Regions from separate parts of the Bradyrhizobium sp. Kon37 genome, predicted to be linked through region 1. Evidence: predicted binding sites of a transcription regulator. Region 1 holds the regulator's gene; each other region holds the start of a gene.
What was found. The regulator LexA, encoded in region 1, represses DNA repair genes until DNA is damaged. The targets are predictions, from matches to a motif close to TGTTCNNNNTGTGTTCNG.
Positions count from the first base shown of each region.

Region 2: AC0L3J_RS17515 (ATP-dependent helicase) is a predicted target of LexA. The motif match lies at 4,924-4,941, and genes of this name have one in related genera.
Region 3: AC0L3J_RS08595 (ImuA family protein) is a predicted target of LexA. The motif match lies at 5,849-5,866, and genes of this name have one in related genera.
Region 4: AC0L3J_RS23065 (helicase-related protein) is a predicted target of LexA. The motif match lies at 1,891-1,908, and genes of this name have one in related genera.

Region 1 covers NZ_JBVVOY010000029.1:20,190-27,721, forward strand. Annotated here, with positions in the region: gene AC0L3J_RS32650 (ComEC/Rec2 family competence protein) at 1-441, shown strand, start outside; gene AC0L3J_RS32655 (GAF domain-containing protein) at 451-1,392, opposite strand; gene AC0L3J_RS32660 (hypothetical protein) at 1,614-2,048, opposite strand; gene lexA (transcriptional repressor LexA) at 2,544-3,245, opposite strand; gene AC0L3J_RS32670 (molybdopterin molybdotransferase MoeA) at 3,421-4,632, opposite strand; gene AC0L3J_RS32675 (hypothetical protein) at 4,877-5,068, opposite strand; gene AC0L3J_RS32680 (HAD family hydrolase) at 5,238-5,864, opposite strand; gene AC0L3J_RS32685 (alpha-hydroxy acid oxidase) at 5,879-7,012, opposite strand; gene AC0L3J_RS32690 (S41 family peptidase) at 7,319-7,532, shown strand, end outside.
Region 2 covers NZ_JBVVOY010000008.1:26,817-34,348, forward strand. Annotated here, with positions in the region: gene AC0L3J_RS17485 (caspase family protein) at 1-245, shown strand, start outside; gene AC0L3J_RS17490 (SulP family inorganic anion transporter) at 385-2,052, shown strand; gene AC0L3J_RS17495 (hypothetical protein) at 2,254-2,616, opposite strand; gene AC0L3J_RS17500 (FAD-binding oxidoreductase) at 2,667-4,091, opposite strand; gene AC0L3J_RS17505 (thioesterase family protein) at 4,179-4,685, shown strand; gene AC0L3J_RS17510 (DUF1328 domain-containing protein) at 4,691-4,864, opposite strand; gene AC0L3J_RS17515 (ATP-dependent helicase) at 5,106-7,532, shown strand, end outside.
Region 3 covers NZ_JBVVOY010000003.1:123,592-131,123, forward strand. Annotated here, with positions in the region: gene AC0L3J_RS08580 (SDR family NAD(P)-dependent oxidoreductase) at 1-29, shown strand, start outside; gene AC0L3J_RS08585 (error-prone DNA polymerase) at 144-3,512, opposite strand; gene AC0L3J_RS08590 (Y-family DNA polymerase) at 3,509-5,101, opposite strand; gene AC0L3J_RS08595 (ImuA family protein) at 4,998-5,786, opposite strand; gene AC0L3J_RS08600 (putative DNA modification/repair radical SAM protein) at 5,947-7,182, shown strand; gene AC0L3J_RS08605 (UdgX family uracil-DNA binding protein) at 7,182-7,532, shown strand, end outside.
Region 4 covers NZ_JBVVOY010000013.1:95,556-103,087, reverse strand. Annotated here, with positions in the region: gene rpmB (50S ribosomal protein L28) at 1-96, opposite strand, end outside; gene AC0L3J_RS23070 (DUF3108 domain-containing protein) at 687-1,496, shown strand; gene AC0L3J_RS23065 (helicase-related protein) at 2,188-5,610, shown strand; gene AC0L3J_RS23060 (RNA-binding S4 domain-containing protein) at 5,633-5,902, shown strand; gene fdxA (ferredoxin FdxA) at 6,035-6,373, shown strand; gene AC0L3J_RS23050 (CarD family transcriptional regulator) at 6,718-7,532, shown strand, end outside.

The DNA.
Region 1 (7,532 bases):
CTGCTCAAGGAATGGCTCGCTGCCGACGCCGATCCGCGCGATGCGGGCCGAGCCTCTCTGGCCGATGGCGTGTCCTGTGACGAATCCGGCTGCGTGACGCCACTGGCCGACGGAAGGTTGGTCGCGCTGGCACTGCGCGTCGACGCTCTCGCGGACGATTGCAGTCGGGCCGCGCTGGTGGTGACGACGCGCCCCGCGCCACCCGATTGCGCGGCGATGGTGGTCGATCGGCAACGGCTCGCCAGCCAGAGTGCGCTGGCGTTGACGCAACGTGGTGACGGCTTTGCGGTTCACGCGGTGAGGGCGAGAGGCACGAGCCGCCCCTGGTTGCCGGCCGGCGCAGGCGAGGGAGATTTCGACGGCAGCCTTGCGCCGAAGGCGATCGCGCCCCGCATCAAGGACGCAACGCCGGCGGAGACCGACTTGCAGGCCGACGATTGATTGGATCGGTTACAAGTACCAGGCCAGTACGGCGTCGAGCCTGGAATTGCCGATGACCGGCAGGGCCACCATTCGGCTCAGTCCGGATGTGCAGGCTTCGAGACCGGCGACCGAGCCGTCATGCACTAGATCGGCGTTGAGCGCGGGCATGCCGGTGGCCCAGGCCCCGCCGATGCTGCCTTCGCCTCTGGCAATGGATTTATCCGCATAGAGCGCGGCAAGGTCGGTCTGCGCGCTGCAATCGCCGGCGCGGAACACCAGTGCCGAGCGGGTCTCGTTCGGGATCCAGATCTCGAAGCGTCGCGCAATCGGCGTGGCCTGCGCGGAGAGGAATGTCAGGACCCAGGTCTGGTCCGCGCCCGTCCGATAGGGCACGCCGACGCCGAAATTGATCCCGACCTTGGCCGCGTCCTCCCAGCGCAGAAAACTCCTGGCGTCGTGCAGGTCCTTTATGATCAGCGGCAGGCCCGCCTTCCAGGTGCGGCCAGGCAGGCCAAAGCCGCGAGGAAATTTGGTGTGGCGGGAGTTGAATTCAAACATGTCGGCGGTGCCGTAATAGCCGTCGACAAGCCCCATCTCGTGGGAGGCATCAGGGTCGTTGTGCCAGAGCTCGATCGCCCCGACATGCGCTTCGTCCTCGCCGCAGAACAGCACCATGACGGCTTGCAGGAATTCACCCGCAAACACCGGCACCGCGACGCCGCAGGTGAGGCCGGCCGCGAGCGCCTGATCGGTCCGTTTGAAATAGGAGTTGGCGAATTTGGTGAGGATCACGGGGTGGCCCACGGCCCAGGCCTTGCCCGGAAGTCCCTCGTCATATCCGAAGTGCAGCTCTTCGCTGACGGCCTTGAACGCGGACAGCCCTTCGCCACAGAGACCGCCACCAAACTCCAGCCGCGTGCGCGTCCGATCGGGCACCCAGAGTTCAACGACGCGAAGGAAGGTTTTCATCGAGCGTGTCCGCCGTCTCAAGCCCTGACAGCATCGGTCATTTGGCTGCGAAGCGGACGTTCAAAATTCAGGCAGGGCGGCTCAAACTTCGTGCGGCGGAGAGGTGCGGGCTTGGTCCATCCGATTGGATTTCGCGGACGCAAGCCGTACCATCTCGCCGGCCACGGCCGGCGATGGCAATTCAATCCTGACCCCCGACCTCGTAGCCGGAGGCGGCTGTGTCAGCCGATCGGCAGGTGCCTGACGGTCGGCTGCCGGTCGGCGGTAATCTGCGCCTTGTGCTCGCGCTCGGTGACCGACTGAGTCACCGGCAGTTGCAGAACGGTCGCGCGCTGGCCTTCGACGAGCTGCGTCACCAGCACGTATTTGCCGTCCGGGAATTCGATCGCATCATGATGGCGGTCGGGAACGTGCGGGTCGATCTTGCCGAACTTGCCCACGCGGGAATTGATGGTGCGCGTCCAGATCCAGCGATTGTCGTAGCGAACGTCGTCGGCGAAGGCGAGCTCCGTTCCCGGCAGCAGGCAGACGGCAACAGACGGATCGGCTGCCGAGGCGAAGCCGCGCGTCGAGGTGCCGCGGAAGCTTGTCGTGACGATCGTCTCGCCGACTTCGGCGGGGCGCGACGCGACGGCATGCAGGCTGTAGTCACACATCGGGTGCTCCTCATGCTGGGATAGCAACCCGCGTCTCTTAATCGAGGCGCAGGCCTCTATCAGAGTTGAAGCATGAACGCTCTGCTTGGTTGTGGGCAAATCTGCGGCTGGTTTCCGGGAGCCGCGATCACATTATCTTTCCCGAATTCAATAGGAACAAAGCGAGTTGCGATGCATTCGGGAGGCGCGTGCGCGAATATCGCCGGCTTAACTGCAACGGTCGAGCTTGATCGCTGGATGGTGTTTCCTCGAACACTCGAGCCGCGAAGCGGTGCCGTTTGAAGCGGTGCTGTTTCGTGGGCGTCGCGAGGAGCCAGCGCCGAAGGAGGGGCCGGATAGTCTGTGCAGAACCAGAAAGACTACCCAGCCGGAGACGACGATGATCCGCTCCAATCGCTGACCGGCGATGCCGGTAGGAAGCGCGCGAGGCGCCAGGCACCTCCGGTATGAAGTACTCCCGATATTAAGGACTCCCGGTATCAAGGACTCCCGGTATCAGTACTTCCGGTAAAGCCCGATCAGCTTGCCTTGAATCTTCACCCGGTTGGGCGGCAGGATGCGGACCTCATAGGCTGCGTTGGCGGGCTCGAGCGCGATCGAGGCGCCGCGGCGGCGGAAGCGCTTCAGCGTCGCTTCCTCGTCGTCGATCAGCGCCACCACGATGTCGCCTGTATCGGCGCTCTCGTTGCGCTGGATCAGCGCCATGTCGCCGTCGAGGATGCCGGCCTCGACCATGGAATCACCGCGCACTTCGAGCGCGTAATGCTCGCCCGAGCCGAGCATGTCGGGCGGCACGCTGATCGTATGGCTGCGGGTCTGCAACGCCTCGATCGGCGTGCCGGCCGCGATGCGGCCCATCACCGGCACCGCGACGGGACGTTCGCCGTCGTCCGCGGGCAGGCTGGAGCTCGCACGCACCTTGCCGAGATTGCCCTCGATGACGCTCGGCGTGAAGCCGCGGCGGCTGCCGGCGGCTGCCTGGAGCTCCGGCAGCTTGATGACTTCAATCGCACGGGCGCGGTTGGGCAGGCGTCGGATGAAGCCACGCTCCTCGAGCGCCGTGATCAGGCGATGGATGCCCGACTTCGAGCGCAGATCGAGCGCATCCTTCATCTCGTCGAAGGAGGGCGGCACGCCGCTTTCCTTCAGACGTTCACTGATGAACCGCAGAAGCTCGTATTGTTTGCGCGTTAACATCTCGACCAAAGTCCCCCGGTTGATGTCGTCCGATTCCGAGACGCAGAGTTCGGCAATAAGCCGCTACATACTCGAAACAAATCATGAACGGACACTATATGTTCGATACATGTTCCGCAACTGCTTAATTTACCGTGAACAGAGCAAAGTTCGCGGAACGCGCATTGCGGGACGCTCAGACGGGGAGCCGCAACACTTCGCAAGCCGTGCCGGCCTCGGCCTTCGGCGCGAACGGTGCGCGCACGAGAAGTACCTGTGCTGCAGCGAGATTCGCAAGCAGCGAAGAGTCCTGATGATTGACGGGAAGAACGACGCGCGTGCCATCGTCACGCTCCTCCAGATGCGCGCGCAGATAGTCCTCGCGCTGGTCGTTGGCGCCGATTTCGCGGCCGAGCACGGCGCGTTCACGGCGATGGTGAATCACCGAACGGCCCGACAGGGCGCGAATCAGCGGCACCATGAACAGGAAAGCGCACACGTAGGACGACACGGGATTGCCCGGCAGGCCGATCACCCCCATTGCGCCGAGCCGCCCGTGCATCATCGGCTTGCCTGGCCGCATCGCGATCTTCCAGAACGCCAGTGCGATGCCTTCCTCCCTCAGTGCCTGCTGGACCAGATCGTGGTCGCCGACCGATGCGCCGCCGGTCGTGATCAGGATGTCGGCGCCGCTCTCGCGGGCGCGGCGGATGCCGGCGGTGGTCGCCTCCAGCGTGTCGGCGGCAATACCAAGGTCGATGGTCTCGGCGCCCTCGCTGCGGGCGAGCGCGTGCAGGGCGTAGCCGTTGGAGTAGACGATCTGGCCGTGGCCGGGCGTGGTGCCCGGCATCACCAGCTCGTCGCCGGTGGCGAGAATCGCGACCCTCGGACGCCTGAAAACGGCAAGGTGCGGATGGTTCATCCCGGCGGCGAGCGCGAGGTCGCGCTCGGTGAGACGACTTCCCTTGCGCAGGAGCACGTCGCCCTCGCGGAAATCGACGCCGGCGGCGCGGATGTGCCGTCCGGCGATGGCGGCTTCTTTGATCGTGATACGCTTGCCGGCGGCGACCGTGTCCTCCTGGATCACGACGGCGTCCGCGCCAAAGGGAACGACGCCGCCGGTGAAGATCCGCACGGCCTCGCCGGCGCCGACCGTCCCCGCGAACGGTCGGCCTGCCGCGACTTCGCCGATGACGGTGAGTTCCGAATCGATCGTCGCGGCATCGGCCGCGCGCACCGCGTAGCCGTCCATCGCCGACATCGCCTGCGGCGGCTGCGTGCGCCGCGCCGCGACGTCACGCGCGAGCACGCGATGGTAGGCCTCGTCGAGGGAAATCATTTCTTCCGGCAGCGGCTCTGCACCCGCCAGCACCGCGGCAAGCGCGTCAGAAACCGGCATCAAGGCCACGGCGAAAACTCCTGCTCGGCACGTTCGGGCGAATGTTCCGCACGTCTTCTAGCCGAGCGCGGGCGCAGAGGCAAAAACGGCTAAGCGGGCGCAGTCATCCCGCCGCTTCACATTGTTCCGGAAGGCAGGATCAAGCGCGTCGCGGCATGATCCAAAGAACCCGACAGATCGGCAGGAGAGTGGTCATGGGAGCGACGAAAATCACGGCAAGGCGAGAACGACGAGCGCCCCGGGCCTGGATCGATCAGCTCCCTGGCTGCCCGGGAGTTACGTCGGGCGCCTTGGGTCCCTGATCCTTGTCGGGCAGCGGATCAGCCTGAGATTTCAGGTCCGCGGCTTTGCTCACGAGCTTGGCGGAAAGGTCCGAATCTGAAGTTGTCCTGGCGAATTCAAGAAGAAGAGAGGCCTGCTTGGTGAGGTAGGTCTTGCCCAGCACGATGATGCATCCGTCCGTAGAAGTCCCAACGGACTCTAAGAGTCCGGAAGGCGGTATTCCGTTCCGGGAACTCTGTATAAAAATGCACAAAGTGATTGGGTTCCTCAATTTTTTTCAAAATTGTTCCCGTTGGCCGTGCCGCCAAGGGTTTCGCGACGACGCCTCGTCGTCAGATGCCCAATGCCTTCAACGCGTTCCCGACGTCACGTGGCGAGGTCACATGCACCGCCGTCAAGCCGCGCGCCCGCGCTCCCTCGATGTTTTCGGCAAGATCGTCGAAGAACACGATGCGCCCGGCGGGCACGCCGATCGCCGCAACGACGTGGTCGAAGGCGTCCGCATCCGGTTTGCGCAAGCCGATGCTGGACGACAAATACAGCTCGCGGAAATGGCCGAGGAGGTCGGCATATTCCCTTGAGAAATGGTCCACGTGCGGCCGGTTGGTGTTGGAGAAAGCGTAGAGCGGCATCTGCTTCGCTGCGCGCGGCAGCAGCTCGGCGATGTCAGGCATTTCGCCGGCGAAGATCGCGTTCCAGCCTTCCAGGAACTGCGCGTCCGAAATGCCGATACCGAGCGAGGCTCGCAGTGAGGCGAAATAATCCTCATCGCTGATCTTCCCCATCTCGTGCAGCCGATAGGCTTCGCTGTCCCGCACATAGCGCGCGACGATGGCTTCAGGCTTGCAGCCGGCATGTCCCGCCCAGCAGGCGATCGCCTTGGAGAAATCGATATCGAGCACCACGCGGCCGAGATCGAACAGAAGCGCATCCGCGCTGCCGGGAGAGAGCGATGTCACCTGCGTCCTTTCACTCAGTATCGATACGGCTCGTGGTCGAACAGCGGAAACGCGCTGAACACACTCGGCGCGTTGGTTGCGGTCGCCTGGTGCAGGCAGGATTTATTGACCTCGGCGAACGAGGTCGCACCCAAGAGGCCGAGGCAGCGCAGCACTTCGTCCTCGAGCAGCTCCAGCATGCGGGCCACGCCGGCTTCGCCGGCCGCCGCCAGCGCCCAGCATTGCAGCCGGCCGATGCCGACGAGGTCGGCGCCCGCCGCGATCGCCTTGACGATGTCGGTGCCGCGACAGATGCCGCCATCGACCATGATCTTGGCGCGGCCGTTCACGGCCTCGACGATCTCGGGCAGCACGTGCATGGCGCCGCGACCGTGATCGAGCTGACGGCCGCCATGGTTGGAGACGTAGATCCATTCGACGCCGTGATCGATCGCGATCAGCGCGTCCTCCGGCGTCGCGATGCCCTTGAGGATCAGCGGGATCTTGAACTTGTCCTTGATCATCTTCACCGTCCGCCACTCCAGACCCTTCTGGTAATCGCCGCCGGTGGCGCGCAGGCGGCTCTCGCGAACGTAGCGCTTGGCGATGTCACGTTCGCGACGGCTGTAATGAGCGGTATCGACGGTCAGGCAGAAGGCGGCGTAGCCGTTCTTCTCAGCCCGGCTGACGACGTCGGTGACGAAGGCGTCGTCGCCGCGCACGTAGAGCTGGTAGAGGCGCAACGCGTCCGGCGCAGCTTCGGCGGTCTTTTCTAGGCCGGGCTCGGACACGGAACTGAGCATATGCGCCGCACCGAAAGTGCCGCAGGCGCGTGCCACGCTCGCCGCACCATCCGGATCGAAGATCTCGAGCGCGCCGACAGGGGCGAGTACCACCGGCAGGCGCATCTTGCGGCCGAACTGTTCGACCGAGCCGGTGACCTTGCGGACATCGCGCAGCACGCGCGGGCGGAAGGCGATCTCGTCCAGCGCCATGCGGTTGCGACGCATCGTGGTCTCGGTCTCGGCCGCGCCGACGATATAATCCCAGGCATTCTGGTTGAGGTTGGAACGCGCTTTCCGGATGAATTCATGCAGATTCTGGAACGGCTCGGTGCTGGCGCCGAGCTCGACGTTCCTGTCCGGTTGGATGCGGGGTGCTTCGTTCATTGTTATCCTCCCGAGAATTTGAAGCCTTCCCTCATCGCCTAACCCGTCCGGGGCGCTAAAACCATCCTAAAATGGCATGGCTGCGAGGCGTGGGCCGGCCGGCCGACCCCCGCTGCGCACGAACCGGGTCCTGCAACGTTGCCGAAAGTTTAGGTCCGGACGAAGCGATTTTTACGGTGTACCCGCCGGCGTGGCATCCCGGCCTTGAAGAAACCAGAATGGTATTGTGAGAAGCAGGCTGGATCGCCATTTGCATGGCGGCTCTCCAGCCCCACCGAACCGCGAAGCAAAAAGGCCAGCCTATCCATGCGGAAAACCCTGCTGTTTCCACTGGGCGCGCTCACCGGAGCGTGTCTGACCCTTCTGGTAGCCAGTCCGCACGGCGGCGTGTGGGCGGCACGGGCGGCAGCGAGCGCGGATGACGCCTATTCCAAGCTCAATTTGTTCGGCGAAGTGTTCGAGCGGGTGAAGGCGAGCTATGTCGAGAAGCCTGACAATGCCAAGCTGATCGAAGGTGCGA
Region 2 (7,532 bases), on a different contig from region 1:
CGACGATCGCGCCCGTGATCAAGAAGCGCGTCGATGACACGCCGCCGAAGCGCAAGGTGGTCGACACGCCATCCCGGCAGCGCCGGCCGCCGCCTGACGAGGTGATCTACGAGCGCGCGCCGCCACCGGATCGCGGCCCGCCGCCTGGCGCCATCATGCAAGGCATTGGCATCGGTGTCGGGATCGGCATGGGTATGGGCGGCGGACGCGGCGGCGACTATCACAACGACCGCGGCCGTTACTGAGACCGCTCGCGAGATACGGAGGACAGATCTGTCCTCCGTCATTGCCATCGGATGGAGATAAACTGCGTCTGCTGCTTCCCGATACGGAAATGCTGTAGTCTAACCGACTGACGCCAGGCTTTCCGGGGACTCCATATCGATGCCGCACGACGCTCACGCCAAGCCAGCTTGGCCGCTGTTTCGCTCACTCGCGTCCTATTCCCTCCCGGGCGACCTGATGGCGGGGCTGACGCTGGCCGCGATCGCAATTCCCGAGCAGATGGCCACGGCGCGGCTCGGCGGCTTCGCGCCGCAGATCAGCTTCTTCGCCTTCATGGCGGGATCGCTCGGCTTTGCGATGCTCGGCGGCAACCGCTTCCTGTCCTGCGGCGCCGATTCCACGATCACGCCGATCTTCGCCGGCGGACTGGCGGCGCTGGCCGCCACCGGCTCGCCTGAGTACCAGGGCCTCGCAATCGCGCTGGCGCTGATGGTCGGCGCGATGATGCTGGCCGGCGGCGCCTTCCGCCTCGGCGGCATCGCCAATCTCCTGTCTGTGCCGGTCATGGTCGGCTTCCTCGCCGGCATCTCCGTGCACATCATCGTGTCGCAATTGCCGGGCGTGCTGGGGCTGGACTCGCCGGGCGGGCCGACGCTCGATCGCATCGGCGTGCTCGCAAGCGAACTCGGCCGCAGCAATCCCTACACGCTGTGCATCGGCTTCGGCGTGCTGGCCGTGGTCTTCGCCTCCGAGAAGGTCAGCGCAAAAATTCCGGGCGCGTTGATCGGGCTCGTCGCCGCGACCTTGGCCACAATCGCCCTCGGCCTCGAGAGCAAGGGCGTCAACGTCGTAGGCAGCGTGCCCGGCACGCTGCCGCGGCCGACCTTCCCCGACCTTGCACCGGAGCAATGGGTGCGGCTCGTGCCGCTGGCCTTCGTGATCACGATCGTGGTGATGGTGCAGACCGCGGCGACGACGCGGTCGTTTCCGTCCGATCCCGACAAGCCGGCCGACGTCGATCGCGATTTTCTCGGCGCGGGTGCCGGCAGCGTGCTGTCGGGACTGTTCGGCGCATTTCCGGTCAATGCCAGCCCACCGCGGACGGGCATCGTCGCCGAGACCGGCGGGCAATCGCAGCTTGCGGGCCTCGCCGCGGGGACAATCGTGCTGGCGCTGCTCGCGTTTGGAACGGGATTGCTGCAGCACGTTCCGGACGCAGCCCTCGGCGGCATCCTGCTGTTCGTCGCGCTGCGCATCATCCGCGTGAAGCAGATCGTCACGATCTATCGCCAATCCCCCAGCGAATTCCTGCTGATCGCCGCCACCGCCGCACTGATCATCGTGCTGCCGATCCAGCAGGGTGCGTTCCTCGGCATCGTGCTGTCGCTGCTGCACGGCATCTGGAGCACGACGCGCGCGCGGCTGGTCGAGTTCGAGCGCGTGCCGGGCACCACGATCTGGTGGCCGGCGCATCCGCACATCGCGGGCGAGCGCATCGCCGGCGTCGCCGTGATCGGGCTGCAGGCGCCGCTGTCGTTCCTCAACGCGCCCGGCTTTCGCAGTGACGTAACCAAGGTGCTCGGCGCGACGCCTCCGCAACTGCTGGTGCTGGAGGCGAGCGGCATGGTCGAGATCGACTTCACCGCCGCGCAGATCCTGCTCGATGTGTTCAGGGCGTGCAGCGAACAGGGTGTCACGGTCGCGCTGGCCCGGCTGGAATCGGTGCGCGCGCAGGACGCGTTCGAGCGATTCAAACTGTTCGAGGCCCTGCCCCGCGAGAACGTCTTCCACAGCGTCGACGAGGCCGTGCGGAAGTTGGCGAAATAGGAACAGCCTTGGTTCGCGCAGGTCGAGCCGCGAACTCGCTGTAACCTCTCCCGCCTGCGGGAGAGGTCGGCGCGTCCCCGGGCGATGCGAAGCATCGTCCCGCGCGCCGGGTGAGGGTTCTTTCCTCTTGGGGATTGTCCCGTTGCGGAGACACCCTCTCCCCGACCCTCCCCCGCAAGCGGGGGAGGGAGCGCACCGCTTTCACTGCGCCAATGTCGGATGATCCCGCTGCACCGTTTCGCGGATCCAGCTGGCATGGATCGCCCGAAACAGGATCTGCGCCGTCTTGAGGTCGTTCGCCTTCATGCAGAGATCGACGATGCGACGGACCGCGTCGTCGCGCATCAGTCCGTCCGAGATCTTCATCGCGATTTCCATCGCGACCTTGGCCGCGCGCTCGTAGCGCTCGCTGTCGCGCTTGTCGTTGCGCGCGGACCCTGCCGCGCTCGCCGCAGCGGCGTCACAGATCGCACGAATGCGCTCGGCGGCCTCGATGTCGCCGAGCGGCCGTTCGATCGCTTCGTCCCAGATGTCCCGGCGCGTCTTGCGGGCGAACCACTGCATTGCCTGCTCCGTGGTGAGGGAGCGAGCATAAACGGCGGTGAGCCTGCGCGCTACGCCTCCGGAACGATCTTGCCGGGGTTGAAGATATTTTGCGGATCGAGCGCCTTTTTCAACGCCCGCATCGCGTCGATCGCCTCGGGGCCGAGTTCTGCCGCAAGATATTTCTGCTTGCCTTGGCCGATGCCGTGCTCGCCAGTGCAGGTGCCGTCCATCGCCTGTGCGCGCTCGACCAGCCGATGCATGAACTCCTCGCCGCGCGCCATCTCGTCGGCATCGTTGGTGTCGCAGACCAGCGAGCAGTGGAAATTGCCGTCACCGACATGGCCGACGATCGGCGACAAGAGGTTGAGGCGCTTGAGATCTTCCTCGGTCTCACCAACGCATTCGGCAAGCCGCGAGATCGGCACGCAGACGTCGGTCGCGACCACGCCGATGCTGTCACCGGGCCGCAGCGCCTTCACCGACCAATAAGCGTCGTGCCGCGCCTGCCACAGTTTTGTGCGGTCCTCCGGCTTGGTGGTCCAGGAGAAGTCGCCGCCGCCGCAGTCCTTTGCGATCTCGCCGAAGGCCTTGGACTGTTCGCCGACCTCGATCTCGCTGCCGTGGAATTCCATCAGCAGCAGCGGCGTTTCCGGCAGCGTCAGCTTCGAATAGGCGTTGCAGGCCCGCACCTGCGCGGCGTTGAGCAGCTCGATGCGCGCCACGGGAATGCCGGTCTGGATCGCCAGGATCACGGCCTGACACGCCCCGTCCACGGTCTCGAACGACACCGCGCCGGCCGCGATCGTATCGGGGATGCCGCGCAGGCGGATGGTCAGTTCCGAGATGATGCCGAGCGTGCCCTCGGCGCCGACGAACAGATGCGTCAGGTCGTAGCCGGCGGATGATTTCTTCGCACGCGTGCCGGTGGTGATGATCTCGCCGTCGCCGCGGACTACTTTCAGCGCCAGCACACTGTCGCGCATGGTGCCGTAGCGCACCGCGTTGGTGCCGGAGGCGCGGGTCGAGGCCATGCCGCCGAGGGAGGCGTCGGCGCCGGGGTCGATCGGGAAGAACAGGCCCTGGTCGCGCAGATGCTCGTTGAGCGCCTTGCGGGTGACTCCGGGCTGGATCACGCAGTCGAGGTCCTCGGCATGCACCGCCAGCACCTTGTTCATGTCGCGCAGGTCGATGCAGATGCCGCCCGCGGGTGCGTTGACCTGGCCCTCGAGCGAGGTGCCGGTGCCGAAGGCGATGACGGGCACGCCGTTTTTCGCACAGATCCGCACCACGTCCTGGATGTCGGCAGTTTCCTGCGCCATCACCACGCCGTCCGGCGGCTGGTTCACGATCCATGTGGTGGTATGGCCGTGCTGCTCGCGGACGGCCTGCGAGGTGATGAGGCGGTTGCCGAAGCGCGCGGCAAGCTGCTCCAGCGCGCTCGCGAGGGCTTTCGGCGCCGGCCGCGGCGGATTATTGGTGATGGTCGTACCCACGGACATTCCTCCCGACGAGACGAACCGTGGCAAAGGACATCTCACCGGTCAAGTCAAGCGACCGGACGCATAGCTGGGGAAGGACACATGCCGGAGACTGCTGCCACAACGATCGAGGGCGCACCGTTCCGCGCCTCGATCATGCAGATCGAGCCGCAATGGATCGACTACAACGGCCACCTCAACATGGCCTATTACAACGTGATGTTCGACCGCGCGATCGACCAGATGTGGCTGACGCTCGGGATCGGACCGGGCTACATGAAGGAGCGCGGCGGCTCGACCTTCACCGCCGAGTGCCACGTGCGGTATCTGCGCGAAATCCACCTCGGCGATCCCGTGCAGGTCTCGGTCTGGCTGCTGGAAGCCGACGACAAGCGGCTTCACACATTCCAGGAGCTGCGACACGCGACCGAAGGCTGGTTGTCGGCGACCTCCGAAAACATGTCGCTGCACATCGATATGGGCTCACGAAAGGTGGCGGCTTTTCCACCAGACATCCGTGAGCGCATTACGGCGGTGGTCAAGGCCCACAGCGCCGTGCCGCGGCCTGAGGGCATCGGCCGCAACGTGGCGATGCCCTCGAAGCGGTAAGCGCGCTAGACCCTGGTACGGCCGCGGGCCAATCCAACAACGGCCGAGACCAGGAACAGCACGACCGCGATGAAGAAGATGATCTTGGCGATTTCGATCGACGCGCCGGCGAGGCCGCCAAAGCCCAGGATACCGGCGATCAGGGCGATAACCAGAAACGTCACTACCCAGCTAAGCATGATCCGAACCTCTGTTTCGATGTCTGTCTGCGATCGGCGCGCCTGACGCGCCTCACTTGCAGAACCAATCTCCAACGCGGAACATTGGTTCCGAGCGGCCGGGAGCGGAAATTCGCTCGACCGACAGGAACAAATTGGCTTTCCGCGCACGTGGAAAACCCCCGTCCGCGGCCCCATATAGGGACCAATCCCTGTTAAGAAGGCTCCCCTTTCACCACCCCGCGGTGCCAACGTGGGGCAAATGATTCGCATGACCGAGCCGAGCAAGATCACGTCCCAGAGCGTCCCCGACCACCAGCCCGCAGCCGGCGGCATCGCCGCGCGTGCACGGGCCTCGGTGGGCCCGCAATATTTGTCCGGGCTCAATCCGGAGCAGCGCGAGGCTGTGGAGACGCTGGACGGCCCGGTTCTGGTGCTGGCCGGCGCCGGCACCGGCAAGACCCGCGTGCTGACCACGCGCATCGCCCATATCCTGAGCCAGGGCCGCGCCCGCCCCTCCGAGATCCTGTCGGTGACCTTCACCAACAAGGCCGCGCGCGAGATGAAGCACCGGCTCGGCCAGATGCTCGGTCATGCCGTCGAAGGCATGCCGTGGCTCGGCACCTTCCACTCCATCGGCGGGCGTATCCTGCGCACCCATGCCGAGCTGGCGCAGCTCAAGTCGAACTTCACCGTGCTCGACGTCGACGATCAGGTCCGACTGCTCAAGCAGCTTCTGCAAGCCGACAATATCGACGACAAGCGCTGGCCGGCGCGCATGCTCGCCGGGCTGATCGACGGCTGGAAGAACCGCGGCCTGACGCCGTCGCAGGTGCCGTCGGGCGAAGCCGCCGTGTTCGCCAACGGCAAGGGCGGCAAGCTCTATGCGAGCTACCAGGAGCGGCTGAAGATTTTGAACGCCGCCGATTTCGGCGATCTGCTGCTCGAGGACATCCGCATCTTCCGCGAGCACCCGGATATCCTGCGGCAGTACCAGCAGCGCTTCAAATTCATCCTGGTCGACGAGTATCAAGACACCAACGTCGCGCAATATCTGTGGCTGCGGCTGCTCTCGCAGGCGCCATCGTCCAATCCGTCATTGCCTGGCTTGCCCCGGCAAGCCATCGAGTCTCCGCCGCGTGATGCCGAGAATGGCGATGAGGCGCCGCCTCCGGCGCAAGAAAAAACAAACGTCAAAAACATCTGCTGCGTCGGCGACGACGACCAGTCGATCTATGGCTGGCGCGGCGCGGAGGTCGACAACATCCTGCGCTTCGACCATGATTTCCCCGGCGCCAAGGTCATCCGCCTCGAGCGCAACTACCGCTCGACCGGCCACATCCTCGCCGCCGCCTCGCATTTGATCGCCCACAACGAGGGCCGGCTCGGCAAGACGCTGCGCACCGAAGACCATGACGGCGAGAAGGTCACGGTCACAGGCTCGTGGGATTCGGAAGAGGAAGCCCGCGGCATCGGCGAGGAGATCGAGCAGATCCAGCGCCAGGGCGACAAGCTCAACGAGATCGCGATCCTGGTGCGCGCCTCCTACCAGATGCGCGAGTTCGAGGACCGCTTCGTCACGCTCGGCCTGCCCTATCGTGTCATCGGCGGCCCGCGCTTCTACGAGCGCGCCGAAATCCGCGATGCGCTGGCCTATCTGCGCGTCATCAATTCACCGGCCGACGATCTCGCCTTCGAGCGCATCGTCAACACGCCCAAGCGCGGCCTTGGCGATGCCACCGTGCAGATGCTGCACGACCACGCCCGCAAGCGCCGCATTCCGCTGTTCGAGGCGGCGCGCGCGGTGGTCGAGACCGACGAGCTGAAGCCAAAGGCGCGCGGAAGCTTGCGCGACGTCGTCGCCCAGTTCGACCGCTGGCGGGCCCAGCGCGAGGTCACGTCGCACACGGATCTCGCCCAGATCGTGCTCGACGAGAGCGGCTACACCGAGATGTGGCAGAAGGACCGTTCGGCGGACGCCGCGGGCCGGCTCGAAAACCTCAAGGAGCTGGTGCGCTCGATGGAGGAGTTCGAGAATCTGCAAGGTTTCCTCGAGCACATCTCGCTGGTGATGGACCGCGACAGCGGCGCCGATGAGGACGCGGTGTCGCTGATGACGTTGCATTCGGCCAAGGGGCTGGAATTCGACAACGTGTTCCTGCCCGGCTGGGAAGAAGGCCTGTTTCCGAGCCAGCGCACGCTCGACGAACAGGGCCGCGCGGGCCTCGAGGAAGAGCGCCGGCTCGGCCATGTCGGCCTGACCCGGGCTCGCCGCCGCGCCAAGATCTATTTTGCCACCAACCGCCGGATCCATGGCACCTGGTCGACCACGATCCCGTCGCGCTTCCTCGACGAACTGCCGGCGGCCAATGTCGAGATCACGGAATCCAAAGGCGGCTCCGCCTGGGGCGGCACCGGCGGCTACGGCGCCTCCCGCTTCGACGACATGGAAGCGTTCGGCTCCACCTATTCGACCCCCGGCTGGCAGCGTGCCCAGGCCAATCGCAATCGTGGCGGCGGCGGGGGCGGCAATGGCGGCCGCGGCAGCTTCGAGGAACAGGCCTCGTCGTTTTCGTCCCAGTCGTCCTCGCCCGATTTCGGCAGCTTCTCCTCGCGTCGCCGCGGGCCCCTGACGATCGAGGGCGAGCTGGTGGCCAAATCCACCGGCACGACCTCGGAATTCTCCCTC
Region 3 (7,532 bases), on a different contig from region 1:
GCGCGATCTCGAACCGGGTGAATTTTTAGAATATGCTCGTCATTGCGAGCGCAGCGAAGCAATCCAGTATCTCTCCGCAGCGACAGTCTGGATTGCTTCGCTACGCTCGCAATGACGGTGCGAGAGGGGCGCGTCCCACAACCTCAATGAAAATCCCGCGACGGCGGCAGGATGCGGACGTTGCGGGGGTGGCGAAGTTTTTGCGCGGGCGCATCCGCATGCGCCCGGGGATCGTCGTTGAGCGGTTCGACCACGGTGGCGCCTGCCGGCACCGGACGCTTGCGGCCGAGGGCGTTGTTGGCGAGGCCGACCAGATCGTGCGAACGGTCGATCATCCGCTGGGCGATCAGATGCGTCACCTTTTCGGGGCTGCTCTGGATGTAGCCTTCGACCAGGATGAGGCGCGCGCCCATCACCTCTTTCCGGTACTGCTCCATGATCTTCGGCCACACCACGACATTGGCGATGCCGGTTTCGTCCTCCAGTGTCATGAACACGACGCCGCTGGCGCTGCCCGGCCGCTGCCGTACCAGCACGACGCCAGCACAGCGGACGCGGCGCCGCTCGTTCTCATGATTGATGTCCCTGCAGGCGACGATGCGTTCGCGCGTAAACATCTCGCGCAAAAATTCCATCGGATGCCCCTTCAGCGATAACCGAATGGTCTGATAGTCCGCGACCACCTGTTCGGCCCGCGGCATCACCGGCAACGGCCTGGCGTGCTCGTCCGGCTGCTCGCGTGCGGTGGCCACCTCGAACAGGGGCAGCGGCACATCGTCGGGCAGGCGCCGCACCTGCCACAGCGCCTCGCGGCGGTCGAGTCCGAGCGAACGGAAGGCGTCGGCATCGGCGAGCAGGATCAGCGCGCGCTTGGGCAGGCCGGTGTCGCGTGCGAAGTCTTCCAGCGAGGTGAAGGGCCGGCGATTGCGGGCGGCGACGATGCGGTCGGCCCAGTCGGGCGCTCTCTCCACATACTCATTCCGAGGCGCGCCTCTTTTCAGCCTTTCCTCATCCTCATCGAGCCAATGAAAACCGTCGATCTGGCGGAAGCCCAGGCGCACGGCGCAATATTTGCCACTTCCTTCTTCCAGCGTGTTCTGCGCAAAGCTGTAGGACACATCGATATCGCGCACCTCGACGCCGTTCTTGCGGGCGTCGCTGACGATCTGCGCCGGGGCGTAAAAGCCCATCGGCTGCGAGTTCAGGAGGCCACAGCAGAATGCATCAGGATGATAATGCTTCAGCCATGAGGAGATATAGACAAGCTGCGCGAAGCTTGCGGCATGGCTCTCCGGAAAGCCGTAACTGCCAAAACCCTTGATCTGTTCGAAACAGTTTCTGGCAAAATCAGGCGCATAGCCGCGTGCGATCATGTTGCCGATCATCTTGTCTTCGAACTTGCCGATGGTGCCGACATTGCGGAACGTTGCCATCGCACGGCGCAGGCCGTTGGCCTCCTCGGCCGTGAACTTCGCGGCCTCGATCGCGATCCGCATCGCCTGCTCCTGGAACAAGGGCACGCCGAGCGTCTTGTGCAGCACTCTGTAAAGCTCGTCCTTGTCGCCATGCTCCGGTGACGGCGATGGATAGTTCACTTTTTCCAAGCCGTTCCGCCGCCGCAAATAGGGATGCACCATGTCGCCCTGGATCGGCCCCGGCCGCACGATCGCGACCTCGATCACGAGATCGTAGAAGGTCCGTGGCCTCAGCCGGGGCAACATGTTCATCTGCGCGCGGCTCTCGACCTGGAACACGCCGAGCGACTCCCCGTCGCACAGCATGTCGTAGACTTTGGAATCATCCTGCGGGACGCTCGCCAGCATCCAGCGTTCGCCCTTGTGCTGCTCGATCAGATCAAAGCACTTGCGGATGCAGGTCAGCATGCCCAGCGCGAGCACGTCGACCTTCATCATGCTGAGCGCATCGACATCGTCTTTGTCCCATTCGATGAAGGTGCGATCGTCCATCGCGGCATTGCCGATCGGCACATAGGTGTCGAGCCGGTCCTGCGTGAGCACATAGCCGCCGACATGCTGGGACAGATGACGGGGGAATTCGATCAGCTCGGTCGCGAGCTCGACCGCGAGGTTGATCATGGAATTTTGCGGATCGAGGCCGGCCTGCCTGACCTGCATGTCGTTGAGGCCCTTGCCCCAGCTGCCCCAGACGGTGTCGGCGAGTGCGGCGGTGACGTCCTCGGTCAGGCCCAGCGCCTTGCCGACATCGCGGATGGCGCTGCGCGGGCGATAATGAATGACGGTGGCGATGATCGCGGCGCGATGGCGGCCGTAACGCCGATAGACATATTGCATCACCTCCTCGCGCCGCGAATGCTCGAAATCGACGTCGATGTCGGGCGGCTCCAGCCGTTCCTTGGAGATGAAGCGCTCGAACAGCAGATCGACCTTGGTGGGGTCGACCGAGGTGATGCCGAGCACGTAGCAGACCGCCGAATTCGCCGCCGATCCCCGCCCCTGGCACAAAATGTTCTGGCTGCGCGCGTAATGCACGATGTCGTGCACCGTGAGAAAGTAATGCGCGTATTTCAGCTCGGCGATCAGTGCGAGTTCTTTCTTCAGGGTGGCGCGCAGCTTGTCGTCGATCTTGCCGCCAAAATATTTGTCGACACCGGCCCAGGTCAGATCCTCCAGATGCCCCTGCGCGGTCTTCCCCGGTGGCACCGGCTCATCCGGATACTGGTATTTTAGCTGGTCGAGCGAGAAGGTGATCTTGTCCGCAAAGCGCATGGTCTCCGCGATAGCCTCAGGGAAATCGCGGAACAGCCGCGCCATCTCCCTGGGCGCCTTCAGAAACCGCTCGGCATTGGCTTCCAGCTTCCGGCCGACCGCCTCGATCGTGGTCTTTTCCCGGATGCAGGTCAGCACGTCCTGGAGGGGACGGCGCGCGGGATGGTGATAGAGCACCTCGTTGGTCGCAAGCAGCGGCACTTTTGCTTTTGCGGCGAGATCATCGAGCTGCGCGAGGCGGCGGCGGTCGTCGCCGCGATAGATTAGGCTCGCCGCCAGCCACACGCCCTTGGCACGACTTGCTTTCAGCTTGGCGAGGATGTCCTGCGTCTGCGCCGCATCGAAGCGATGCGGCAGCGTCAGGATCAGGAGCTGGCCTTCGGAAAACGCAAGGAGATCGGCGAAGGTGAGATGGCATTCGCCCTTCGCGATCCGCGTGATGTCGTCGCCGCGCTTGCCCCGGGTAAGAAGCTGGCACAGCCGGCCATAGGCGGCGCGGTCACGCGGATAGACCAGAATATCGGGCGTACCATCGATGAAGACGATGCGGGTGCCGATCAGAAGCTTCGGCTTGTGCAGCACCTCGTCATTGTCGAGCTCCTTGTAGGCGCGCACCACACCGGCGAGCGTGTTGTGATCGGCGATGCCGATCACGGGAATGCCGAGCTTGCTGGCCTGGTGCACATAGGCGCGCGGATCCGAGCCGCCGCGCAGGAAGGAGAAATTCGTGGTGATGCCGATCTCGGCATAAGCGGGCGTGTTCATGCGAAGAGACCGTGCACATACCAACCGGGAAGAGCGGGCTTGCCGTCGCCGTCGAAGCACTCCCCCTCGTAAAGACCGTCGCGAAAGATCCAGAAGCGCAGGCCCTCGGCATCCTCGATGCGGAAATAATCCCGTGTCAGTTGCTTGCCGTCCTGCCGCCACCATTCCATGGCGATGCGCTCGGGGCCCTCCACCCGCACCACCGCATGCTGCGCGCGGCGCCAGGTGAATTGATGCGGCGGCCCGTCGGGCACGGTCGCAAACGGCACATTGATCGGCTCAGGCTTGTCGAACAGCCGCAACGGACGCAGTGGCGGCTCAGTCTCGGTGCGCGCGGGCCATTCGGCCTGCATCGCCACGGCGAGATGATGCTGCGCCGGCGCCGCCAGCACCGCACATTCAGGGATATGGGTATCCTCAGGCAGATGCACGACGACGCGCTTTCCGCCGATGCGTGCGGCGATGCGGTCGATCAGCGCGGCAAGCTCGTCATTGTCGTGGACATGGGCGTCGAGATCGCGCTGCTCCTGCACCACGATTTCGGTGCGGCTTGCCGACAGCCGCACCATGTCGAAGCCGAAGCCGGGATCGAGGGGATCGGCGAGCGCATCGAGGCGCTCGCGGAACAGCCGGTCGATGACTTTGCTTTGCGTCACCGGCCGCCCGGTCTCGACCATGATCGCGCGCACCGCGCCGTCGGTACGGAAGAAGGTAGCCTCTAATCGTCGCGCGCCCTTGCCCTGCTTCTCCATCGACGCGATCAACGTGTCCGCCAGGCGCGACAGCGTCATCGCGATCATGGTGTCGGTAGCGATCGGCTCGGCAAAGCGTTTCTCCACGATGTAATCGGGCAGCGGCTTTCGTGGATTGATCGGTGCATCGCCCTGCCCCAGCGCATGGGCGAGCAACGTGGAGAACCGTGCACCGAACCGCGCCGTGATTTCGCTCGGCGTGCGCGAGGCCACATCGCCGATGGTCTTCAGGCCGGCGCGTCGCAGGCCGGTGCTGATAGCCTCACCCGCGCCAAGCGCGGACACCGGAAACCGGCTGATTGCCGCCGCCTCCCCGCCATCGGCAACGATGGTCCCTGAAGATTGCCGCGTCAGCGTGCGCGCGCAGACCGAGGTGCCGGCGATCGCCGCGCTGACGGCAAAGCCCTGGCGGTCGAGGGCACGGACAAGGGTTTGCAACAGCGCAGCCTCGCCGCCGAACAGATGCGCGCAGCCGGTGATGTCGAGGAACAGCCCGTGCGGCGGATCGAGCGCCACCAGCGGCGTGAAACGATCGCACCAATCGGCGATGTCGCTGATCGTCTTGGCATCGGCCACGGCATCGGCGTCGAACACCTTTAGATCCGGACACATCGCCCGGGCATTGGCCAGAGGCTGGCCGATATACAGACCGAGGCGCTCGGCCGCCTCGTCCAGCGCATGGATCACCAGCGCGTTGCTATCCTTGGCAACGACGATGCTGGGCGCATTATTTTCATGCAGTCCGACGTTGCCGAAGAACCGCTGGATCCGATCGATGGGCAGGCGCGGCAGCCACAGGCTGAGGATACGCCGACGATTCAGAGAACTGGCACTCATCACATTTCCATTCCATGATCCACCGGCCGCACGGGCCATGACGATTGCGCAGGAGCTCGGCATCGAATCGCGGCGCGCCCCAAGCGCTCCACATCGCGCCCGGCGGCGAATGCGCCGCGCGCAGCATCCATCTGGTCTCGGCGGTCGAGGGTAAAGGTTGCGCGGCCATCCGCAGCAACAGGCCGGTGACACCGGAAGATTGCGCAGCCAATGTCAGCTTGCGGCTCGCCACCAGATCGAACTGCCTGGTCTCGCCCCAGAGCTCGAGCACGACGGCGCCCAGCGCGTCGCAGGCGAGTGCATCAGCCGACGTGCGCAGCGCGCTCTCCACGTCGGCGGCGCGCACCATCACCATGCGGCGCGGATCGAGACCGATCTCGGCGAGCCCGCTCATCGACAGCGCACCGGTTTCAATGTCTGAAAAATCCTGCCGCACCCACAGCAGCGGCTTGCGCGCCGTCACCCGCCCCGCAAGTCCGGTGACAAAGCCCGTCGCGGCTGCGCCCTGACGTCCTTCGCAAAACACCTCGTGGATTGCCGCGCGCGCGAGCCCGCCCTTCAGCGCGTTGTCGGCCTCGCTATGGCCAAGCGCGACACGGTCGCGATGATGCACGACCTCCGCCGTCTCGATGCGCTCGATCTGGCCACGCAAGGCTGCAAGCGCGCTTATTCGTGCGCCGCTCATACGCCGCTCCTCAAGGGTGATTGCCGATGGCTCTCAAAAAGAGAACCAGCGGCTAGCTCATTTGTTCATGATATGTTCTAATATAAAGCTAACGACGCCCCGGGAGTCAATCGAATTGGCGGGCCTTGGGATTCATGAGCTGAATCAAAGGGATTCCAATATGGACGTGCAACGCAAGCTGGAAATCCTGGCGGACGCCGCCAAGTACGACGCGTCCTGCGCCTCCAGCGGCACCGAGAGGCGGGATTCCAGCGACGGCAAGGGCATGGGCTCGACCGCGCCCGGCATGGGCATTTGCCATTCCTACGCGCCGGATGGCCGCTGCATCTCGCTGCTCAAAGTGCTGCTGACCAACGCCTGCAATTACGACTGCCTCTATTGCGTCAACCGCGCCTCCTCCAACGTGCCGCGTGCCCGCTTCACCATCGACGAAGTGGTCAAGCTGACGCTCGACTTCTACCGGCGCAATTACATCGAAGGACTGTTTCTCTCCTCCGGCATCATCCGCAACCCCGACTACACCATGGAGCAGGTGGTGAGCGTCGCGCGCAAACTGCGCGAGGAGCATCACTTCCGTGGCTACATCCATCTCAAGACGATCCCGGAGGCCGATGATGCATTGATCTCCGAGGCTGGCAAATATGCCGACCGTCTCTCCATCAACATCGAGATGCCGCAGGAGACGAGCCTGCAGCAATTCGCGCCAGAGAAAGACGTGCGCGCGATCCGCCGCACCATGGGCCGGCTGCGGCTGAAGCTGGACGAGGCCGAGGAAAGCCGCAGCGCGAACACGAAAGCCAAGCCGCAGCGCTTCGCGCCGGCCGGCCAGAGCACGCAGATGATCGTCGGCGCCGACGCGGCCTCCGACCACACCATCCTCCACACCAGCGCCAATCTCTACGGTTCATACAGGCTGAGGCGCGTCTATTATTCCGCGTTCAGCCCGATCCCCGATGCCAGCCGCGCGCTGCCTCTGCGCGCGCCGCCCTTGCTGCGCGAGCACCGACTCTACCAAGCCGACTGGCTGATGCGGTTCTACGGTTTTGATGTCGGCGAGATCGTCGACGACAGTGCGATGCTGCCGCTCGACATCGATCCAAAACTCGCCTGGGCATTACGCCACCGCGACCGCTTCCCGCTCGACGTCAACCGCGCCAGCCGCGAGGAATTGTTGCGCGTGCCGGGCTTCGGCACCAAGGCCGTCGAGCGCATCATCGCGGCGCGCCGCACGACCACGATCCGCGTCGCCGATCTCGCGCGGCTGCATGTGCCCCGCAACAAGGCGCTGCCGTTCATCGTCCTCAGCGATCACCGGCCCCCGCCGCATCGCCTCGACGAGGCACGGCTGATCGAACGGTTCAAGCCGAAAGCAACGCAACTGGGATTTGGCTTCTGATGCAGTACATCACACTCGAGAACGAAACCGATTTCGATGGCTGGCGCAAAGCCGCACGTATCCTCGTGCTTCACCAAATGAAACCGGCCGATGTCACTTGGGCCGTGCAGGGCGGCGAAGCGGAGCTGTTCGCGACGCCCTCGCCGTCTCCGCTGCCGGCGGCTGGCGATAGCACCTTCAATGTGCCTGCAAAATTCGTCGAGCTCGCCAAGGCCGCGATCCTGCATCGCGATCCCGAGCGTTTCGCGATCCTCTATCGCCTGCTGTTTCGGCTGAAGGACAATCACGACCTCATCGAGGTCGCGACCGATCTCGATGTCGCGCAAGTCACGGCCATGGCAAAGGCGGTC
Region 4 (7,532 bases), on a different contig from region 1:
GTTCGGCAGGAAGCGGCGCTTGGTCTTGATGTTGGAGTGGCTGACCGTGTGGCCGACCTGGGGGCCCTTGGCCGTCAATTCGCAGCGGCGAGACATGGCAAAATCCTCAATCTTTCCCAACGATGTGCGGCCGCCATTCGGGGCGCCACGGGCAAATTCTCTGTCCTTGCAGGGAGCGGGCGGACGTATAGGGGGGAAGCGGCGGGACGTCAAGGTTTTGGCTGCTGTTTTCGCCTCTCCCCGCCTGCGGGGAGAGGCCGGAATGCGCGCGATTAGCGCGGATTCCGGGTGAGGGGGAGTCTCCGCGAGGGCGCTGCGGGTTGAGTGTACTCAATTCTCACCTCCCCCCAGGAGAGCCCCCCTCACCCCGACCCTCTCCCCGCAAGCGGGGCGAGGGGGAAGAGGTGGCGGGGTGAGGTGCGCGGTTCTGACCCGCCCCGATCACCAAAACGGCAATGATTATCGCGCCTTACCATCACATAAAGGGCGTATTCGCGCCCGAAGAGTCCGGTGGAGTTCCGGACGCGGAGTGGCCCGGACACATTGCTTGGCGCGGTTTTTGGCTTAAGTAACAACCGTTCGCGCCCCGATTGGATTGTTTCGTGCTCACAACGCCTCATCTTGCGCCAAGCCTGCGCTCAATGGAGCTACGCGCAAGTCGTCCGCGCTCTGCCGGCCGATGGGCCATGGCGGCCCTTTTCGGGCTGGTTTTGGCGTGCGCGGCGGAGCCCGCGGCGGCGCAGGGCAAGCTCGAGGCGCAATACGAGGCGACGCTGGCGGGCATTCCGGTCGGCAAGGGCGCCTGGAATATCGACATCCAGGACGACGTGTTCGCGGCCGCGGCCTCCGGCGGCACCTCGGGGCTGCTGAAATCCTTCGCGGGCGGGTCGGGCACCGGCGCCTCGCAGGGCCGCGTGGTCAACGGCGCGCTGGTCGCGACCGGCTACCAGGCCTCCACCACCACCTCGAAGAAGACCGAAGAGATCCGCATCACGCTCGACAAGGGCAATGTGAAGGATTTTGCGATCCTGCCGGAGCCGCCGGTCGATCCCGACCGTATCGTCGTCACCGACGCGCATCGCCGCGGTGTCTGGGACCCGATGACGGCCTCGCTGGTGCGCGTAGCAGGCACCGGCGACGTGCTGTCGGCGGACGCCTGCCACGGCAGCGCCGCGGTGTTCGACGGCCGCATGCGCTACGAGCTCAAGCTCGATTTCAAGCGCATGGAAAACGTCAAGGCGGAGAAGGGCTATCACGGCCAGGTCGTGGTCTGCTCGCTGTATTTCGTGCCCATCGCCGGCTACATCCCCGACCGTCCCGTGATCAAATATCTCGCCGCCCAGCGCAACATCGAGGTCGCGTTCGCGCCGATCGCGGGAACGCGCATCCTGGTCCCGTTCTGGCTGAAAGTGCCGACCCCGCTCGGCCCGGCCATGCTGGAAGCCACCAGCTTCATCACCACGGCCCAGCCCCCCAGGGTCGCGAAGACGCAGTAGGCCGGGCTGTCGTAGCCCCGGCCCAGCTGCCGTAGCCCGGATGGAGCGCAGCGCAATCCGGGTTCTTTGCTTGGCCCCCGCATTGCGCTCCGCTCCATGCGGGCTACGGACCTCCCTTTTGGCAAATAATGCGAATGTTTTCAATGACATGCCTACTGTGCATGGGGTTGTTTTCGCGCTTTTTGTTTTGGAGGGCTCCAGGGCCGGGAATCCATTTGACTCCTCCCCGATTCTGATTCGACTCCGTGCCGTCCCCAGCTTTAACGAATCCGCCATCGAACGACGCTTGTGCGGCGGGGCAAAACTCCATCTAGTGCGATCCCAACAAGCCTCCCGCGACATCTTGCGAGAACGGAACAGGACTCAAGGGGGAGTCAGCGATTCGGCCGCGATTCGTTCTCAACTCGTTCCGAAGCTTAAAGCCAACGGGAAAAGCGTCGCAAAGTGAGACAGTTGCGCGGGATCTGGGGAGCTCTCTCGTCCCCCTCGCCCCGTTCTTACGGGGAGAGGGTTGGGGTGAGGGGCTGCTGCCACGGAAGCGGTGACAGACGGACTCGCGGAGAGCCCCCTCACCCGGCGCTTCGCGCCGACCTCTCCCCGCAAGCGGGGCGAGGTGACTTGCCGGCCCTTCGCGCCACCGCCCCAAAACAGCACTGACATTCGCCCCAATCGCCATTACCTAATCCCCCAGATGCCTTTTTCCTCCTCCCCCTTCGCTTCCGAGCGGCTTCCCGGCGCCGGCGTCACTGCGGTGCTTGGTCCCACCAACACCGGCAAGACCCATCTCGCCATCGAGCGGATGCTCGCGCATCCCTCCGGCATGATCGGGCTGCCGCTGCGCCTGCTGGCGCGCGAGGTCTACAACAAGATCGCAGCAAGGGTCGGCCCCGATGCCGTCGCGCTGGTGACCGGCGAGGAGAAGATCAAGCCGAAAGCGCCGCGCTATTGGGTCTCGACCGTCGAGGCGATGCCGCGGGATCTCGACGTCTCGTTCCTGGCGGTCGACGAGGTGCAGATCGCGTCCGATCTGGAACGCGGCCACGTCTTCACCGATCGCATCCTCAACCGCCGCGGCCGCGACGAGACGCTGCTGCTCGGCGCCGCGACCATGCGGCCGATCATCGAGCGGCTGCTGCCGGGCGTCTCCATGATCACGCGGCCGCGTTTGTCGCAGCTGGAATTCGCCGGCGACCGCAAGATCACGCGGCAGCCGCGCCGCACCGCCATCGTCGCCTTCTCCGCCGACGAGGTCTATGCCATCGCCGAGCTGATCCGCCGCCAGCATGGCGGTGCCGCCGTGGTGCTGGGCTCGCTGTCGCCGCGCACCCGCAACGCGCAGGTCGCGATGTTCCAGAACGGCGAGGTCGATTACCTCGTCGCCACCGACGCCGTCGGCATGGGCCTCAATCTCGACGTCGACCACGTCGCCTTTGCCTCCGACCGCAAGTTCGACGGCTACCAGTTCCGCCGCCTGACGCCGTCCGAATTCGGCCAGATCGCCGGCCGCGCCGGCCGCGCCACCCGCAACGGCACCTTCGGCACCACCGGCCGCTGCGGCCCGTTCGAGCCCGAGCTCGTCAATGCGCTGCAGAGCCACACCTTCGATCCCGTGAAGGTTTTGCAATGGCGCAATTCGAAGCTGGATTTTGCTTCCCTCGGCGCGCTCCAGGTCTCGCTGAACCTCGCCCCCGGCCATGAGGCGCTGACGCGCGCGCCCATCGCCGAGGACATGCGCGTGCTCGACCACGCCGCCCGTGACGCCGAGGTGCGCGATGTCGCACATGGCAAGGATGCCGTGGAACGGCTGTGGGAAGCCTGCCAGATCCCGGACTACCGAAAACTGTCGCCGGCCGCCCATGCCGAGCTGGTGACGACGCTCTACGGCTTCCTGATGCGCAAGGGATGCATCCCCGACGCCTGGTTCAGGACCCAGATCGACCAGGCCGACCGCGTCGACGGCGATATCGACACGCTGTCGGCCCGGATCGCGCAGATTCGCACCTGGACCTTCGTCGCCAACCGTCCCGACTGGCTGAAAGACCCGGAACGCTGGCAGGGGATCGCCCGCGAGGTCGAAAATAAATTATCGGATGCGCTCCATGAACGCTTGACTGAGCGTTTCGTTGATCGCCGGACCAGTGTATTGATGCGCCGCCTGCGGGAGAACACGAGCTTGAATACGGAAATCGGCAAGACCGGCGAAGTCATCGTCGAAGGCCATGTCATCGGCCGCCTCGATGGCTTCACCTTTGCACCGGATGCGGCGGAAGCCGGCTCCGATGCGAAAGCGTTGCAGGCTGCAGCGCAGGCCGTGCTCGCCGGCGAGATCAACGCGCGCGCCGAAAAACTGGGCAACGCACCGGACGAGCAGTTCGTGCTGACCTCGGAAGGGATGATCCGCTGGACCGGCGATGCCGTGGCGCGGCTGTCTGCCGCAGAGGACGCGCTGCATCCGCGCATCCGCATCATCTCCGACGAACGCCTCACGGGCGCCCCCCGCGACAAGGTGCAGGCCCGGCTCGAGCTCTGGCTCAAGACGCATATCGAAAAGCTGCTCGGGCCGCTGTTCGAGCTCAGCAAGGCCGAGGACGTCACCGGCATCGCCCGCGGCATCGCCTATCAGCTCGTCGAGGCGCTCGGCGTGCTGGAGCGCCCGAAGATCGCCAACGAGCTGAAGGACCTCGACCAGCCCTCGCGCGCGACCTTGCGCAAATACGGCGTCCGCTTCGGCGCCTATCACCTCTATTTCCCCGGCATGCTCAAGCCGGCCGGGCGTGCGCTGGCCGCGCTGCTCTGGGCGCTGAAGCAGGACAATGTCGATCCCTCCGCGCTGTCGGGCGCGCAGCATCTGGCAAGCTCCGGCCGCACCTCGTTCCCGGTCGACAAGCAGCTGCCGCGCGATGCCTATCGCGTGCTCGGCTACAAGCAGGCCGGCGAGCGCGCCGTCCGCGTCGACATCCTGGAGCGCCTGGCCGATCTGATCCGTCCGGCGCTGGCCTGGCGCGAGAATGCGTCCGGCGAAAAGCCCGCCGGTGCATTCGACGGCCGCAGCTTCGTGGTGACGCAGGCGATGACCTCGCTCACCGGTTCTGCCGGCGAGGATTTTGCGTCGGTGCTGCGTGCGCTCGGCTATCGCATGGACAAGCGCCCGCCGCTGCCGGCGAAGCCGGTTGTTGCTGAGGCGCCTGCTGCCGAAGCCTCCACCGAAGAGACGCCCGCAACCGAAACACCGACCGAAGACAGCGCAGCGCCCGCCGAAACCGCGATCGAAGCCGCCGCCGAGCCTGTCACCGTCGAAGACGCGCCGGGCATGGAGCAGCACGACGAGCCCGCGCCTGAAGAGCCGGCGCTTGAGGCTTCCGTCACGCCGGAAGACGCTCCCGGCATCGCGCCACCTGCGGAAGAGGCTGTTGCTGCCGTTGAAGCTGCTGAAACCGCTCCCGCTGAAACTGTCCCCGCCGAAACCGCTCCTGCAGAGATTGCTGCAACCGAAGCCGCGGCGTCGGCCGATGCGGCAGCACCTGTGGAAGCCGCGGCCACGCCCGCCGAGCCCGAGCTCATCGAGGTCTGGCGTCCCGCCGGCCGTCACGATGATCGCAAGCCGCGCCACGAGCGCCATCGCAACCAGCGTCACCAGCCGCGTCCGCAGGCAGCTGCTGAAGCCGGCGCTGCGCCTGCCGAAGGCGAAGCCCAGCCTGCCGCCGACGGCGAGAAACGCGGTGAACGTCATCGCCATGGCGGCGGTCATCGTCGCGATTCTGGTCGCGATGGCGGCAGGGATTTCCGCAAGCCGCGCGAAGGCGGCACCGAAGCCGCGCCGCGTCCCGAGGGACGCGACGACAAGAACCGCCGCTTCGAGGGCAAGAATGGCGGCAACAAGGACCGCGACAACAAGGATCGCAACAAGGGCAAGTTCGGTGGCGGCGATCGCGACAAGGGCCGCGACAATCGTGGCCGCGACCGCGACAAGGGCCGCGACCGCCAGGGCGGACCCTCGCTGCGTCCCTATGCATCGAGCGCCACCCCGCGCGAGCGCGATCGCCCGGTCGATCCGAACTCGCCGTTTGCAAAACTCGCTGCGCTAAAGGAGCAGCTGTCCGGGCGTAAGGAGTGAGCCCACGACCGAGCGGCAGCGCATCGACAAATGGCTATGGCACGCGCGGGTGGTGAAGGCGCGCACCTCCGCTGCCGAGCTTGTCGAGTCCGGCCATGTTCGCGTCAACGGCGCACGCGAGAAATCGCCGGGGCATGCGATCAAGATCGGCGACGTGCTCACCGTCGCGCTCGATCGCACCGTGCGCGTCTTGAGAGTCATCGCCTTCAACGAGCGCCGCGGCGATGCCGCCTCGGCCCGTGTGCTCTACGAAGAGCTCAGCGAAGGCCATCCGAATTCTCAGCGCAATTAATTGCGCTTTGAATTCATTTCTTGGTCGATCAAGCGCATAAAGCCGTCATGATCGGCCGTTCCTGAGCTTGCGGCGCCGGGCCATCCGCGCTACGCAAGCCGCGACTTTTAAAAGAGCTTTTCGGAGCGTTGGATGACTTACGTCGTCACTGAAGCGTGCATCAAGTGCAAGTACACCGACTGCGTCGAGGTCTGCCCGGTCGATTGTTTCTACGAGGGCGAGAACATGCTCGTCATCCATCCTGACGAGTGCATCGACTGCGGCGTGTGCGAGCCGGAATGCCCCGCCGATGCCATCAAGCCGGACACGGAACCGGGCCTGGAAAAGTGGCTCACGGTCAATGCCGACTACGCCAAGAGCTGGCCGAACATCACCCAGAAGAAAGAATCACCCGCCGACGCCAAGGATTTCGACGGCATGGAGGGCAAGTTCGACAAGTATTTCTCCGCGAACCCCGGCTCCGGCGACTAATTCGGGTCAAACTTAACCCTATTAGCGGCGTTATCGCCGAAAACCAGCCCTTAAGACCCCTAAATTATTGATTTTTGCGGGAAATGTGCTATATTGGGCACATTGAGCCGAACCCTGGTTAGCCCCGTCGGCCCCGTTGGGTTCCCGTGAAACCAAATGTCGAACAGGGGCGTGGCAGTTTCCGCGCGCAGGCTGTGTCACAGAAAACGCGTAAAAAGAGTACTTCAGCGAAGGCTTCCCATAAGGACGCCAAGAAAGTCGCCGCGGCCAGCCGTAGCGCATCCAAGGGTCGGACCGCGACGAAGGCGCCGGCTGCAAAGTCCTCGAAGAACAAAAGAAGCGCAATGCCTAACAAGACTGCCAAGCCGGCCGCGAAAGCGACCGTTGCCAAGCCTGTTGCCGCCAAGCCTGCCGCCAAGCCCGCTGTTGCAAAGACGCCCGCTGCCAAGGCTCCCGCTGCCAAGCCCGCCGCGCCGAAGGCTCCTGTTGCTGCTGCTCCCGCCAAGGCCCCTGTCGCTGCCGCCAAGCCGGCCGTGAAGCCCGCGGCTGTTGCGCCGAAGGTCGAAGAAAAGAAGGTCGTGACCCAGCGTCAGGGCTTCAAGGCCAACGAATTCGTCGTCTATCCCGCTCACGGTGTCGGCCAGATTCTGGCCATCGAGGAGCAGGAGATCGCCGGCGCGAAGCTCGAGCTGTTCGTCATCAACTTCATCAAGGACAAGATGACGCTGCGCGTGCCGACCGCCAAGGTCGCCAATGTGGGCATGCGCAAGCTGTCCGAGCCCGCGCTGGTGAAGCGTGCGCTCGAGACCCTCAAAGGCCGTGCCCGCGTCAAGCGCACCATGTGGTCGCGCCGCGCCCAGGAATACGAAGCGAAGATCAATTCGGGCGACATCGTCGCGATCGCGGAAGTCGTGCGCGACCTCTATCGCTCCGAGTCGCAGCCGGAGCAGTCCTACAGCGAACGCCAGCTCTATGAAGCCGCGCTCGACCGTCTCTCCCGCGAGATCGCGGTGGTGCAGCACTCGACCGAGACCGAAGCGGTCAAGGAGATCGAGGCCCAGCTCGCCAAGAGCCCGCGCCGCACCGGCGCCAAGTCCGAAGCCGCCGAAGGCGAAGGCGAAGGCGATGCGGACGCCGAGGGCGATAGCGACGAGACCGA